4 regions of the Rahnella contaminans genome follow, and region 3 is predicted to be linked to each of the others. Evidence: predicted binding sites of a transcription regulator. Region 3 holds the regulator's gene; each other region holds the start of a gene.
What was found. Region 3 encodes CRP, which controls carbon source genes, mostly activating them, when cyclic AMP is high. Its sites were predicted from a motif close to ATGTGANNNNNNTCACAT; they were not measured.
Positions count from the first base shown of each region.

Region 1 (2,974 bases), on a different contig from region 3:
TAATGGACAACATCGCCGCAGTATTTTGCTGCGCAGCGTGCGGAACATAACCGCTCATGCCAAGTGTCCAGCCGACGACGGCCCCGCTGACCGCCATTCCCATTTTGAGGATCGCCAGCAGCGTGGAAAACACGGTGCCGTCCATGCGTTTGCCTTGTTTGTATTCACCGTAATCCACCACGTCCGACATCATCACCCACATCAGCGTGGTGGTGACCTGATAGAAGGTCGAGACCAGCAATGTCATACCGACCAGCAGGGAAATCCATGCCGGAACGAAGAAAATCGCCATGCTCAGAAGACCGGTTAGAACGGCGCACAGCGTGAAAGCCGACAGTTTGCTGCGGCTTCGGGTCAGCGGTTTGACCAGCGCGCTGCCGAGGCTTTTTCCAACAATATGCGCGGCGAGGAGCCACATAAAATAGCTGGCGTTGCCCAGATAATACGTCACGTAATACATCATCGCGCCGAGACGAACGACGCCGAAGGAGATATTAAAGAAGATCAGCGCGGCCACTACGCGCCACTGGTCGTTACGCACCAGGTCGCGCAGATCTGAGAGGAAATTCGCATGCGTCGGCGGCGCGCTGATACGTTCCTTTGTATTGAGAAAACAGAGTAAAAACATGACCACAGCGATCGAGGCCATGATTGCCATTGCGCCGAAATACCCGTCGAGTTTATTGCCGCCGCCCATCATTTCTGCCAGCGGCATCATCAGGAATGTCGACATCGCGCCACCGAGCGTGGCGAGGAAAAAGCGGTAAGACTGTAGCGAAATACGCTGGCTGTTATCCGGCGTAATGATCGCGCCCATCGAACAGTAAGGGATGTTGATGGCGGTATACATCAGCATCATCACGCAGTACGTGACGCTGGCGTACACCATCTTGCCGGTTAGTGTGAGGGATTCCGGCACGGCATACACCAGTAAACAACTCGCGCCAAACGGGAGCGCCAGCCAGAGAATATAAGGTCTGAACTTGCCGAAACGCGTTTGCGTGCGGTCAGCGATCAGCCCCATCGCCGGGTCAACAATCGCATCGGCCACGCGGGCCACAAGGAACATAGTACCGACAAACACCGCCGGTAAACCCACCACATCGGTATAGTAAAACGTCAGGAAAATAATCACGTTATCCAGACCTATATGGCTCGCCATATCCCCCAGACCGTAACTGATTTTTTCTTTTACGGATAATTTCGCTGTCATTTTTCGTCCTGTCTTTTATCGGGTTAAACTCAAAAAGTCAGTCCGTCCGGTGGCCTGAGGACTTGTTATAAAGTGGTTAAAAGCGAGTCACAATTATGAGATATGATTAATTTCTTATGATTTTTAATTTATGTGATACCGGTAACATGCGGGGAATAATGAAGGTACCGCGCAGCGGCAAGTTTTCGCGGCAATAGCTGTTGTTCCTGAAACATAGCCAGCGAGCGATAGCGCGGGTTGTAAAAAGACGCGGAGATTCCAAAGAGGCCCCGTCCGGGGCCCAATACTATTCCCCTAAAAGCGGCGGCACCGACGGCACCATCGGTGCATTATCAATATCCGCTTGCGTCATCCGGAACGCCTCCGGGTAATGCTCCCGGCTGGTGCGCCGTAACGGCTCCGTTGACCGCCAGGTGTATAAACAACGCTGGCACTGATGCACCGTCCAGACCCCTTTCACCGGCGATACCGCCATCAGCTCGATATGCTCACCGGCACAACGTGGACAAATCATAATCACTCCTTAACTCAGTCAGTTAGTGCTCAGGCCTGACGGCCCGCCAGCAGGGAATTCAGTTTCACAACCCAGTCTTTGGTTTCTGGCAAATCACGTACCGGCTGGCTGTAATGCCCGCGGTTATCCGGCGCGACCGGCGTGGTAGCATCGATGATCAGTTTGTCGGTGATCCCCGCAGGAGACGAACCCGGATCCAGCTCCAGCACGGACATGTTCGGCAACTGAACCAGGTCACCCGCCGGATTCACTTTCGCGGAAAGCGCCCACATCACCTGCGGCAGGTTGAACGGATCGACATCCTCATCCACCATAATCACCATTTTCACGTAGCCCAGCCCGTGCGGCGTGGTCATGGCGCGTAAACCGACCGCGCGCGCAAAGCCGCCATAGCGTTTCTTGGTGGAGATGATCGCCAGCAGCCCGTGCGTGTACATGGCGTTAACGGCCTGAACTTCCGGGAATTCAGCTTTGAGTTGCTGATACAGCGGCACGCAGGTCGCCGGGCCCATCAGGTAATCGATTTCTGTCCACGGCATCCCGAGATACAGGGATTCAAATACCGGTTTGGTGCGGTACGACACTTTATCAATGCGCACCACGGTCATGTTGCGGCCACCAGAATAGTGCCCGGTGAACTCCCCGAACGGCCCTTCGATTTCACGTTTACGGCCTTCGATAACCCCTTCGAGGATCACTTCTGAACCCCACGGAACGTCGAAACCGGTCAGTGGCGCGGTGGCGATCGGGTACGGCGCCTGACGCAGCGCACCGGCCATTTCGTATTCAGACTGGTCGTATTTCAGCGGCGTTGCGCCCATCAGCGTAATGATCGGGTCGTTGCCCAGTGTGATAACAATCGGTAAATCTTCGCCGCGCTCTTCGGCTTTATGCAGATGCAGCGCGATATCGTGCATCGGCACCGGCTGGAGGCCGAGTTTGCGTTTGCCCTTCACTTCCATCCGGTAAATGCCGACATTTTGTTTGTCAAAACTGTCCGGGTCAGTCGGGTCGCGGGAAACGACGCAGGCTTTGTCGAGATAGAAACCACCGTCGCCGTCGTTCAGGCGGAAAAGCGGCAGGATGTCGAACAGGTTAATGTCTTCGCCATCGACGGTGTTTTGCGCCCAAGGCGGATTATCGCGGCGCTCCGGTTTCACCGGGAAGGTATCCCAGCGGCGGATGTATTCGGCAATCTGTTCGTTGGTCGATGTATTGGGCGGCAACCCCATCGCAATCGCATGGTT
Region 1 is NZ_JAADJS010000003.1:45,185-48,158, forward strand. Features, by position in the region: gene GW579_RS14985 (glycoside-pentoside-hexuronide (GPH):cation symporter) at 1-1,213, opposite strand, end outside; gene GW579_RS14990 (non-oxidative hydroxyarylic acid decarboxylases subunit D) at 1,500-1,727, opposite strand; gene GW579_RS14995 (non-oxidative hydroxyarylic acid decarboxylases subunit C) at 1,757-2,974, opposite strand, start outside.
Region 1: a site for CRP is predicted at 1,344-1,361, ahead of GW579_RS14985 (glycoside-pentoside-hexuronide (GPH):cation symporter). Genes of this name have one in related genera too.

Region 2 (2,974 bases), on a different contig from region 3:
GACCGTACATTTTCACGAATGCCGTGTAGTACTGAGCCGGATCACGATCTTCTTCCAGGGATAGCTGAAGAAGTGTTTGCAGACAACGGTAATAGTTATTGCGCTCATCGCTGTAAACCGATGCATTGAATTCATGCGCCCATTCAGCCCACGTCAGCGCCTGATCCAAATCGCCGCCTGCCAGTGCCAGCATAGATTTCAGCTCGCCTACGCGCAGGGTGTACCAGCCGTTGTCTTTGCCGCTGGCGATGCCCAGAAGCTCGCGAACGCGGGTAAAGTCATCAAGACCTTCATCATCAAGCTGTGTGATCATTTCCAAATAAGCTTCTTTTGGCAGGTCACTGTCCGGCAATGCCAGCAGTTGATCACGCAGATGCGCGCCCATGCTGTTATTCGCCAGCAGCAAATCTTCAGCCGGATAAATGTCAGACATGCCCGGAACGATAATGCGGCAAGCGTACACGTCAAGATGCTCGTAATCCGCGATATAAACTTCAGCGTCCTCTTTATCAAAGATTGCCATCAGCGTGGCGAACTCTTCTTCTGTCTTGCCGCTGAAGTTCCAGTCTGCAAACGGATAGTCGGCATCCTGTTTAAACATATCCCAGGAAATCAGACCGCTGGAATCGATGAAGTGAGTTTCCAGATTGGCATGTTCAGCCACTTCTTCGTCATCGAAGGTCGGGGCGGTGAAGACGTCCAGATCTTTCAGGCTGCGGCCCTGCAGTAATTCAGTGACCGTACGCTCCAGTGCAACACCGAAGTCCGGGTGTGCGCCGAAGGAAGCGAAACAAGTCCCGTTGGACGGGTTGAACAGCACTACGCAAATGACCGGATAGTCGCCGCCCAAAGAGGCATCGTAAGACAGGATTGGGAAACCTTCTTCTTCGAGTTTGGCGATGGCTTCAACCACACCCGGATAGCGCGCTAGCACGTCAGCAGGGATCTCTGGCAGGCTGATAGATTCCGCGATGATACGGTTTTTGACATAACGCTCGAAGACTTCAGACAGACCCTGAACGCGGGCTTCGTTCGCGGTATTCCCGGCAGACATGCCGTTTGACACATACAGGTTACCGATGATGTTCATCGGAATATATACGGTTTCCAGGTCAGACTGACGGGTGAACGGCAATGCGCAAATCCCGCGATCCGGGTTGCCGGATTGCAGATCAATCAGATCGCTGGCGACCAGTTCTTTATCTGCATCGTAAAATGCGTGCAGACGCTCATCCAGAATACCTTCAGGCAGAAGGTTATCTTCCGGTAGCGGGAACCATTTCTCGTTTGGATAATGCACGAAGTCGCTGTTGGCAATTTCTTTGCCGAGATAGAAATCGGCGAAGAAATAGTTGGTCGACAGACGCTCAAAATACTCACCCAAAGCAGAAGCCAGAGCGGCTTTTTTGCTGGCGCCTTTACCGTTGGTGAAGCACAGCGGGCAGTCGCGGTCGCGAATGTGCACTGACCAGACGTGGGGAACCGGATTCAGCCAGGAAGCTTCTTCGATATTAAAGCCGAGATCGGTGAGTTTTTGTTGGAAGCGGGAAATGGAGTCTTCCAGCGCCGCGTCTTTACCAGGAATAAAAGTTTGCGTCATTGAGTTCACTTTTGAGCGTGCTAAAAACGCGCAATGATACGGGGTTTTGCGTATTAGCTCCATGTATTCGTGTTAAGAATGTAATCGCTGTGTGAAGTCAAAGGGTTGAGTTTGAACGCGCTGTAATAACACCTCCGATTTGCCTGTTCATACACACATTATTCCGCAAAATCAGCGTTAAAAGGAGGAATGAACCTTGTGACGCAGATCTCAACGCGCTTTATCAGGTCATGAGGAATAACCGTTACAGATGGCTTGTTTCGAATGATAAAACCGGTAAATTAATGGTAACTATGTGGCTGTCTCAGAGAAGTGGTGAGGGGAAATGACTCAGGTTTATAATTTTAGTGCAGGTCCGGCAATGATCCCGGCTGAAGTGTTGCGTCGTGCGGAACAGGAACTTTGTAACTGGCACGGACTGGGTACCTCGGTGATGGAAATCAGTCACCGCAGTAAGGAATTTATCCAGGTTGCTGAAGAATCCGAAAAGGATATCCGTGATCTGCTCAATATTCCCCGGAACTATAAAGTACTGTTCTGCCACGGTGGCGCACGTGCGCAATTCGCCGCAGTTCCAATGAACCTGCTGGGCGATAAAGCGTCTGCTGATTATATCGATGGCGGTTACTGGGCTCACAGCGCCGTTAAAGAAGCACAAAAATATTGCTCACCGAATGTCATTGATGTCACCACCACGATTGACGGCAAACGTGGCATCCTTCCAATGAACGAGTGGAAGCTGAGTGCGGATTCTGCTTACGTTCATTACTGCCCGAACGAAACCATTGACGGTATTGCTATCGATGAAATGCCTGATTTCGGGAATAAAATCGTTGTGGCCGACTACTCATCCTGTATCCTTTCGCGCCCGATTGATGTCAGCCGCTTTGGCGTAATTTATGCCGGCGCGCAGAAAAATATCGGTCCGGCTGGCCTGACGCTGGTTATTGTACGCGAAGATTTATTAGGTAAAGCACGCACTGAGCTGCCATCTATCCTTGATTACACCGTACTGGCCGAGAACGATTCCATGTTCAATACCCCGCCAACGTTCGCCTGGTACCTGTCAGGTATGGTCTTCAAATGGCTGAAAGAACAGGGCGGTCTGCGTGAAATGGAAAAACGCAATCAGGCCAAAGCTGAACTACTGTACGGTTCCATCGATCGCACAGGTTTCTATCGTAACCCGGTTGCCGCAGCGAACCGTTCGTGGATGAACGTTCCGTTCCAGATGGCCGACGCTTCACTGGATAAACTGTTCCTGGATCAGGCGCAGGACGCCGGTCTGCATGCGCTGAAAGGCCACCGTGTAGCCGGTGGGATGCGCGCATCCATTTATAATGCAATGCCGATTGAAGGTGTCAAAGCGTTGAC
Region 2 is NZ_JAADJS010000001.1:1,390,502-1,393,475, reverse strand. Features, by position in the region: gene ycaO (30S ribosomal protein S12 methylthiotransferase accessory factor YcaO) at 1-1,600, opposite strand, end outside; gene serC (3-phosphoserine/phosphohydroxythreonine transaminase) at 1,926-2,974, shown strand, end outside.
Region 2: a site for CRP is predicted at 1,797-1,814, ahead of serC (3-phosphoserine/phosphohydroxythreonine transaminase). Genes of this name have one in related genera too.

Region 3 (2,974 bases):
GCACAGCCGATCAGCGTATCTATCAGCCGTGGTACGAGAAAATGTACGCCATTCATCGCCAGCAGTTGCAGGGTATACACGGCTGTCACTGTCATACCTACCATTGCCAGCCCGTAGTTTTTGCGTAAAACCGTGTAGGACAACAAAGTAATCAGCAGCATGCAGAGCAACGTGGTGCTTTCGGGTAATTCCAGCTTCAGCAATCCGGATGCAATCAGTAATCCGGCCAGCGTCCCCAGCGCACGGTGCTGGATACGTACGCGCGTGGCGTTATAGCCGTTCTGGCTGACCAGCATGATGGTCAGCAAAATCCAGTAGGGCTTGGGCAGATTGAAAAACAGACCAAGGCTGCTGCCAATCGCCAGGATGATGCCAAGCCGGGCAGCATTGCGCAGCGCGACCGATTTAAAGGAAAGATAACTTTTCAACGCCGGCCAGAAAGGTAAGCGGGGCTGAGTGTTCATCAGATCGCGTCGGTACAGCGGACGTTGTGTCCGCAATAAACGCGCAATGCGGCTGAAATGGTAATAGCAAAATTGACCGACCGGATTCTCCGGATTGCGCGCGGCTATTTTCTCCAGCGCGGCCAGTTCGTTGGCCATCGTAAATCGCCCGGATAAACGGTGATAAAGAATGTCATCAGCGATGACCCGCAGACGGGCGGAGATCACCTGCGCATTACGTCGTATAACCGCTTCGGCGTGGCTTTCTTCCACCAGCTTTTGCACTTCTTCCGGCTGATGCAGGCTCACCGTGATGTGTTCCTGCAAATCGAGTGCGACCTGAAAACGCTGGAACAGTCGCTTATGGTGATGATGATGTCCGTGTTGCGGCAGCATGTGCAGTTGCTGATAAAGCAGGGCAATCAGATCGATAACCTGTTGCTGACGCGCCAGCAGTGGCGGTAGCGCGGTTTCAGGATCGGTGTGTTGCGTCAGCAGGCTGTATTTCGCCTCGAAGTAATCTGCCAGTTGCAGATAGAGCTGGCTGAGGGTTTCGCGCATCGGTTGTTCTTTTGAAATACGAAACCACGCCCAGTTAAAGATACCGTACCAGGCGGTGCCTGCGGCGAACAGCGCCGGAGCTTGCCACATCGGGCGCAGACCCACCATGCTCAGCGTGAAGATGGTCGCCACCAGCGCACCGGGCAACAGACGCGCATGCAGCGGGCTGATTTCACCGGTCACGCCCAGCAGTAACGCCAGCGAGAACATGATGAGCGGCAGGGGAATGTGCCAGCTTTCCAGCATCACTTGCAGCAGAATGCTGCTCAGGGCAAAAAGCGTGCCGCCGACCATCAGACGTTTGAAAAAGCGTTTGTGTGGCGTATCCAGACCCGCGACATTGCAGCAGGCGGGACACAGAGAGAACAGCAGACCCATTTGCAGATTGCCAAAAAGCCAGCAAATGCCAACAGGCAGGCACAACACCAGCGTCTGGCGCAGCGCGTAGTTAACTTCGGGATGATAGAACAGTCTTCGCCATAGCGTCATGCGTAAAGCTTAGCCCATAAAAAAGGCGCGACAGTTAGCTGCCGCGCCAATTTCTGAGGGATTAACGTGTGCCGTAAACGACAATCGTTTTACCGTGTGCGGAGATCAGGCTTTGATCTTCCAGCATTTTGAGAATACGTCCGACTGTTTCACGTGAACAACCGACGATTTGGCCGATTTCCTGACGGGTGATCTTGATTTGCATCCCGTCCGGATGGGTCATTGCATCAGGCTGTTTAGCCAGATTAAGCAAAGTTTGCGCGATACGGCCTGTTACGTCGAGGAAGGCAAGGTTGCCGACTTTCTCTGACGTCACTTGCAGACGGTTTGCCATCTGCGCGGAAAGACGCATCAGAATATCCGGGTTTACCTGAATCAGCTGGCGGAATTTTTTATAAGAAATTTCAGCCACTTCGCAGGCAGTTTTAGCACGCACCCAGGCACTGCGTTCCTGCCCTTCTTCGAAGAGTCCCAGCTCGCCGATGAAGTCACCTTGGTTAAGGTATGACAGTATCATTTCTTTGCCTTCTTCATCTTTAATCAGGACGGCAACCGACCCTTTCACGATGTAGTACAGCGTTTCGGCTTTTTCACCTTGGTGAATCAGCGTACTTTTAGAAGGATACTTATGTATATGACAGTGAGACAGGAACCATTCGAGAGTCGGGTCTGTTTGTGGCTTGCCGAGAACCATTTGCTATTATCCTCTGTTGTTATCGCTGCCCAAAATCACAGGGCTCAGAGTTCCCTGTACGGCACTTACTTTAAAAAGCGCCCTTTCAGCATATAACTCCCCAGAAATGCTGCAAGCGGATGTCGGAGTGAAACAGCCTGATTATTGCTGTTAACACCGTGGGTTCTGTTCTTAAACCGCAAAAACCGTCACCGCAATTTACTGGAAAGTATGTTTCGGCTTTGTTTGTAACACAGGTTTGCAATGCTGTCTTCTGTTGTCTCGCTTCAGCATGATGGCGATCGGGTTACGTTGCCAGTTTTTGGGTGAAAGGGTAGTCTGAGGGGAAAATTTGACGAATTTATCCACCGGGAGAAGAGCACATGCACGCACGCGTAAAATGGGTAGAAGGGCTGACGTTTTTAGGTGAGTCAGCGTCGGGCCATCAGATCACAATGGATGGTAATGCGGGCGACAAAGCCCCGAGCCCGATGGAAATGTTGCTGATGTCGGCGGGCGGTTGCAGCGCGATTGATGTAGTGTCTATTTTGCAAAAAGGCCGCAACGACGTGCGTGACTGCGAAGTGAAACTGACGTCTCAGCGCCGCGAGGAAGCACCGCGTCTGTTCACGCACATCAACCTGCATTTCATCGTCACCGGCAAAGACCTGACGGATAAAATTGTGGAACGCGCAGTCAGCCTGTCTGCGGAAAAATATTGCTCCGTTTCCCTGATGCTGGGCAAAGCCGCGACAATCACCCACAGTTTTGAAGTAGTGAACGCCGAATAAGTCACGACCAGTGATAC
Region 3 is NZ_JAADJS010000004.1:359,497-362,470, forward strand. Features, by position in the region: gene GW579_RS18850 (YccS/YhfK family putative transporter) at 1-1,493, opposite strand, end outside; gene crp (cAMP-activated global transcriptional regulator CRP) at 1,555-2,187, opposite strand; gene GW579_RS18860 (OsmC family protein) at 2,550-2,957, shown strand; gene GW579_RS18865 (LysR substrate-binding domain-containing protein) at 2,959-2,974, opposite strand, start outside.

Region 4 (2,974 bases), on a different contig from region 3:
ACGAAACATCATGAGTAACTTCAAAATCCTTCTTGCAGTTCTGGCATTAACCGCTGTACCGGTTGCCAATGTTGCCGCACAGCAGGTTATCATGATGCCAGTACAGAGTCAGGAAGTGGCGATGGTCAATGTGACCGGTGACAGTAACTTCTGTAACCCGGCAACCTGTACGAACAAAAAAGTCGCGCAGAGCCGTATTTCCACTTCTCCGTCTCAGCCACCTGCACCAATGACTTCAGGTCATAAACCGGCTTCCATTTACTACTAAGGAAACCGGCCCTGACGACAGAATGTCTGAGCAGGAATAACGATAAGGCGGCATTTGCTGCCTTATCTTTTTTCTAAGCCGACCCTAGTTTTAACACCCTCTCCCGCCGGAACCAACCATTAACTTAGCGATCATTAAAGATTCATTCAGCACAATATTGGATAAGCCCGAACTCCATCTTTCAGGTGAATCATTTTAAAAACATAAATTTAACAAAACAAAAACAACAATGCGCTTTGGTGTGATGTTCGTCACAGCACAATAAGTTAACGCTCATTAAAAAAACATCTTGCACAAACCCTCAACACCCCTTACCATTTACTTATCGAACGTTAAGTAATAAATAACGTTGACCGAATAACGGGGCTGACGAAAACGCCACTCCAAAAAAAATTAACGAACAGGAATACAAATCATGAAAACTATCGCAATGACAATCGCTGCTCTGACACTCGCTACCGCTTCTTTCTCTGCTCTGGCAGCCACTGAGGTTCAGTCCGCTCCGGCAGGTGAACAAACTATCGGGACTATCAGCGCTTCTTCAAACGGTAACCTGACGACTTTGCAGTCAAAACTGAATGCGAAAGCGACCGAAGCCGGTGCATCTTCATACCGCATCATCGGTGCTTCTGGTGAAAACCACCTGTACGGTACTGCTGAGCTGTACAAATAAGCACAACGACATTCGTTAGCAGATTGTTCCGCACAATTAGTTAACGATTAATAAATAAATAAGTTGCACAGAATGTGATCCAGGTCTAAGATTTAATTATCGAACGTTAACAAATAACGTCTGACCTAAACCACCTGCTGATAAACAGATTAAAACAGGAAGAAATCATGAAAAACATCACTATGACATTAGCTGCAATCGCCCTCGCTACCGCTTCATTCTCAACTCTGGCTGCGACTGAAGTTCAGTCTGCACCAGAAGGCCAACAGGCAATCGGTGTGGTAAGTGCTTCTTCAAGCAATGATTTGTCAAGCCTGCAAAACAAGCTGAACGCTAAAGCGAACGAAGCCGGTGCAAGTTCATACCGCATCATCGGTGCTTCTGGTGAAAACCACCTGTACGGTACTGCTGAGCTGTATAAATAAGCACGGAGTACGACTTGAAAAGGGTAAAGCGGCATTTAGTTAACGATTAATAAGCTAGATGTTGTATCGGACAGAAGACAGCTTTGCACATTAAATGAACGTTGATGACAACGCCTGGCAAAGCGCAATAAACGAATTGAGGAAACCATCATGAAAAACATTACTATGACTCTCGCCGCCATCGCACTGGCAACCGCATCATTCTCTACCCTGGCAGCGACTGAAGTTCAGTCCGCTCCGGCTGGTCAGCAGGCGATTGGTGTCGTCAGCGCGACTTCAGGTAACAGCCTGAGCAGCCTGCAGGACAAACTGAATGCTAAAGCCAGCGAAGCCGGTGCAAGTTCTTACCGTATCATCGGTGCGTCTGGTGACAACCACCTGTACGGTACAGCTGAACTGTACAAATAAGAGTCCTCAGCAGTAAGCAGAAGAGGCGGCGTTTGCCGCCTTTTTCGTGTCTGCGATTTGAGGAGACCTTTAAATTGATCCCGCCATACAGGGATTTCTCCCTGCTTTTCTTTTGCAGCACCTCTTACAAATCAGTTCGCTGAGCTTTTGAGCTGGTTATCCTGCTCGTGTTGCTCCAGCGCCAGTTCGATCAGACGCGTGATCAGATCACTGTAGTTTAAGCCGCTGGCCGCCCAGAGTTTCGGGTACATGCTGATGTTGGTAAAGCCCGGCAACGTATTAATTTCGTTGATAACGACGTCACCCTGTTCGGTCAGGAACACATCGACGCGCGCCATGCCCCGGCATTCCAGCACCTGAAATGCCCGCAATGCGATGGCACGAATGCGGTCATGCGTCTCCTGCGGCAAATCGGCGGGAACGGCAATCGATGCGCCGGCTTCATTAATGTACTTGGTGTCGTAGGAATAAAACTCGTCGTGCAGGATGACTTCGCCGCATACGCTGGCCTGCGGGTAATCGTTGCCAAGTACCGCGCATTCGATTTCACGGCCTTTAATCGCGGATTCGACCAGCACTTTATGATCGAAACTGAATGCTTTTTCCAGTGCAGTAATGAAACCTGTTTCGTTGCTCACTTTGCTGACGCCGACGGAAGAACCCTGATTGGCAGGCTTAATAAACAGCGGTAAGCCGAGCTGCTTAGAGACTTCAGCAAACGTATATTTCTGGCGATTCGCACGGGTCAGGGTGACAAAGGGTGCGACGGACAAACCGGCATCCCGCAGCAGACGCTTGGTCACATCTTTATCCATGCTTACAGCCGACCCCAACACGCCGGAACCGGCGAACGCAATGTTTGCCATGCGCAGCAGTCCCTGCAATGAACCATCTTCGCCCAGCGTTCCGTGAACAATCGGGAAGATGACGTCCACCTGCGACAATGCGCTGGCACTGTGCGTTTCAATCAGCTGATTTTCAGTTTGCCCCGGAATGAGCGCGACCTGATTATTCGAGCGGTTGAGGGCAATCAGTGACGGATTTTCAGCATTAATCAGGTAGTTACTGGCGTCATTAATATGCCACTCGCCTTTCTTATCGATGCCCAGCAAAGTCACGTCAAAGCGTTCTTTATCAATGGCATCCACAATATTTTTTGCTGATTGTAATGACACTTCGTGCTCTGCCGATTTGCCGCCA
Region 4 is NZ_JAADJS010000002.1:1,008,460-1,011,433, reverse strand. Features, by position in the region: gene GW579_RS13860 (hypothetical protein) at 11-268, shown strand; gene bhsA (multiple stress resistance protein BhsA) at 684-941, shown strand; gene bhsA (multiple stress resistance protein BhsA) at 1,109-1,366, shown strand; gene bhsA (multiple stress resistance protein BhsA) at 1,517-1,774, shown strand; gene ddlA (D-alanine--D-alanine ligase) at 1,906-2,974, opposite strand, start outside.
Region 4: a site for CRP is predicted at 1,014-1,031, ahead of bhsA (multiple stress resistance protein BhsA). Genes of this name have one in related genera too.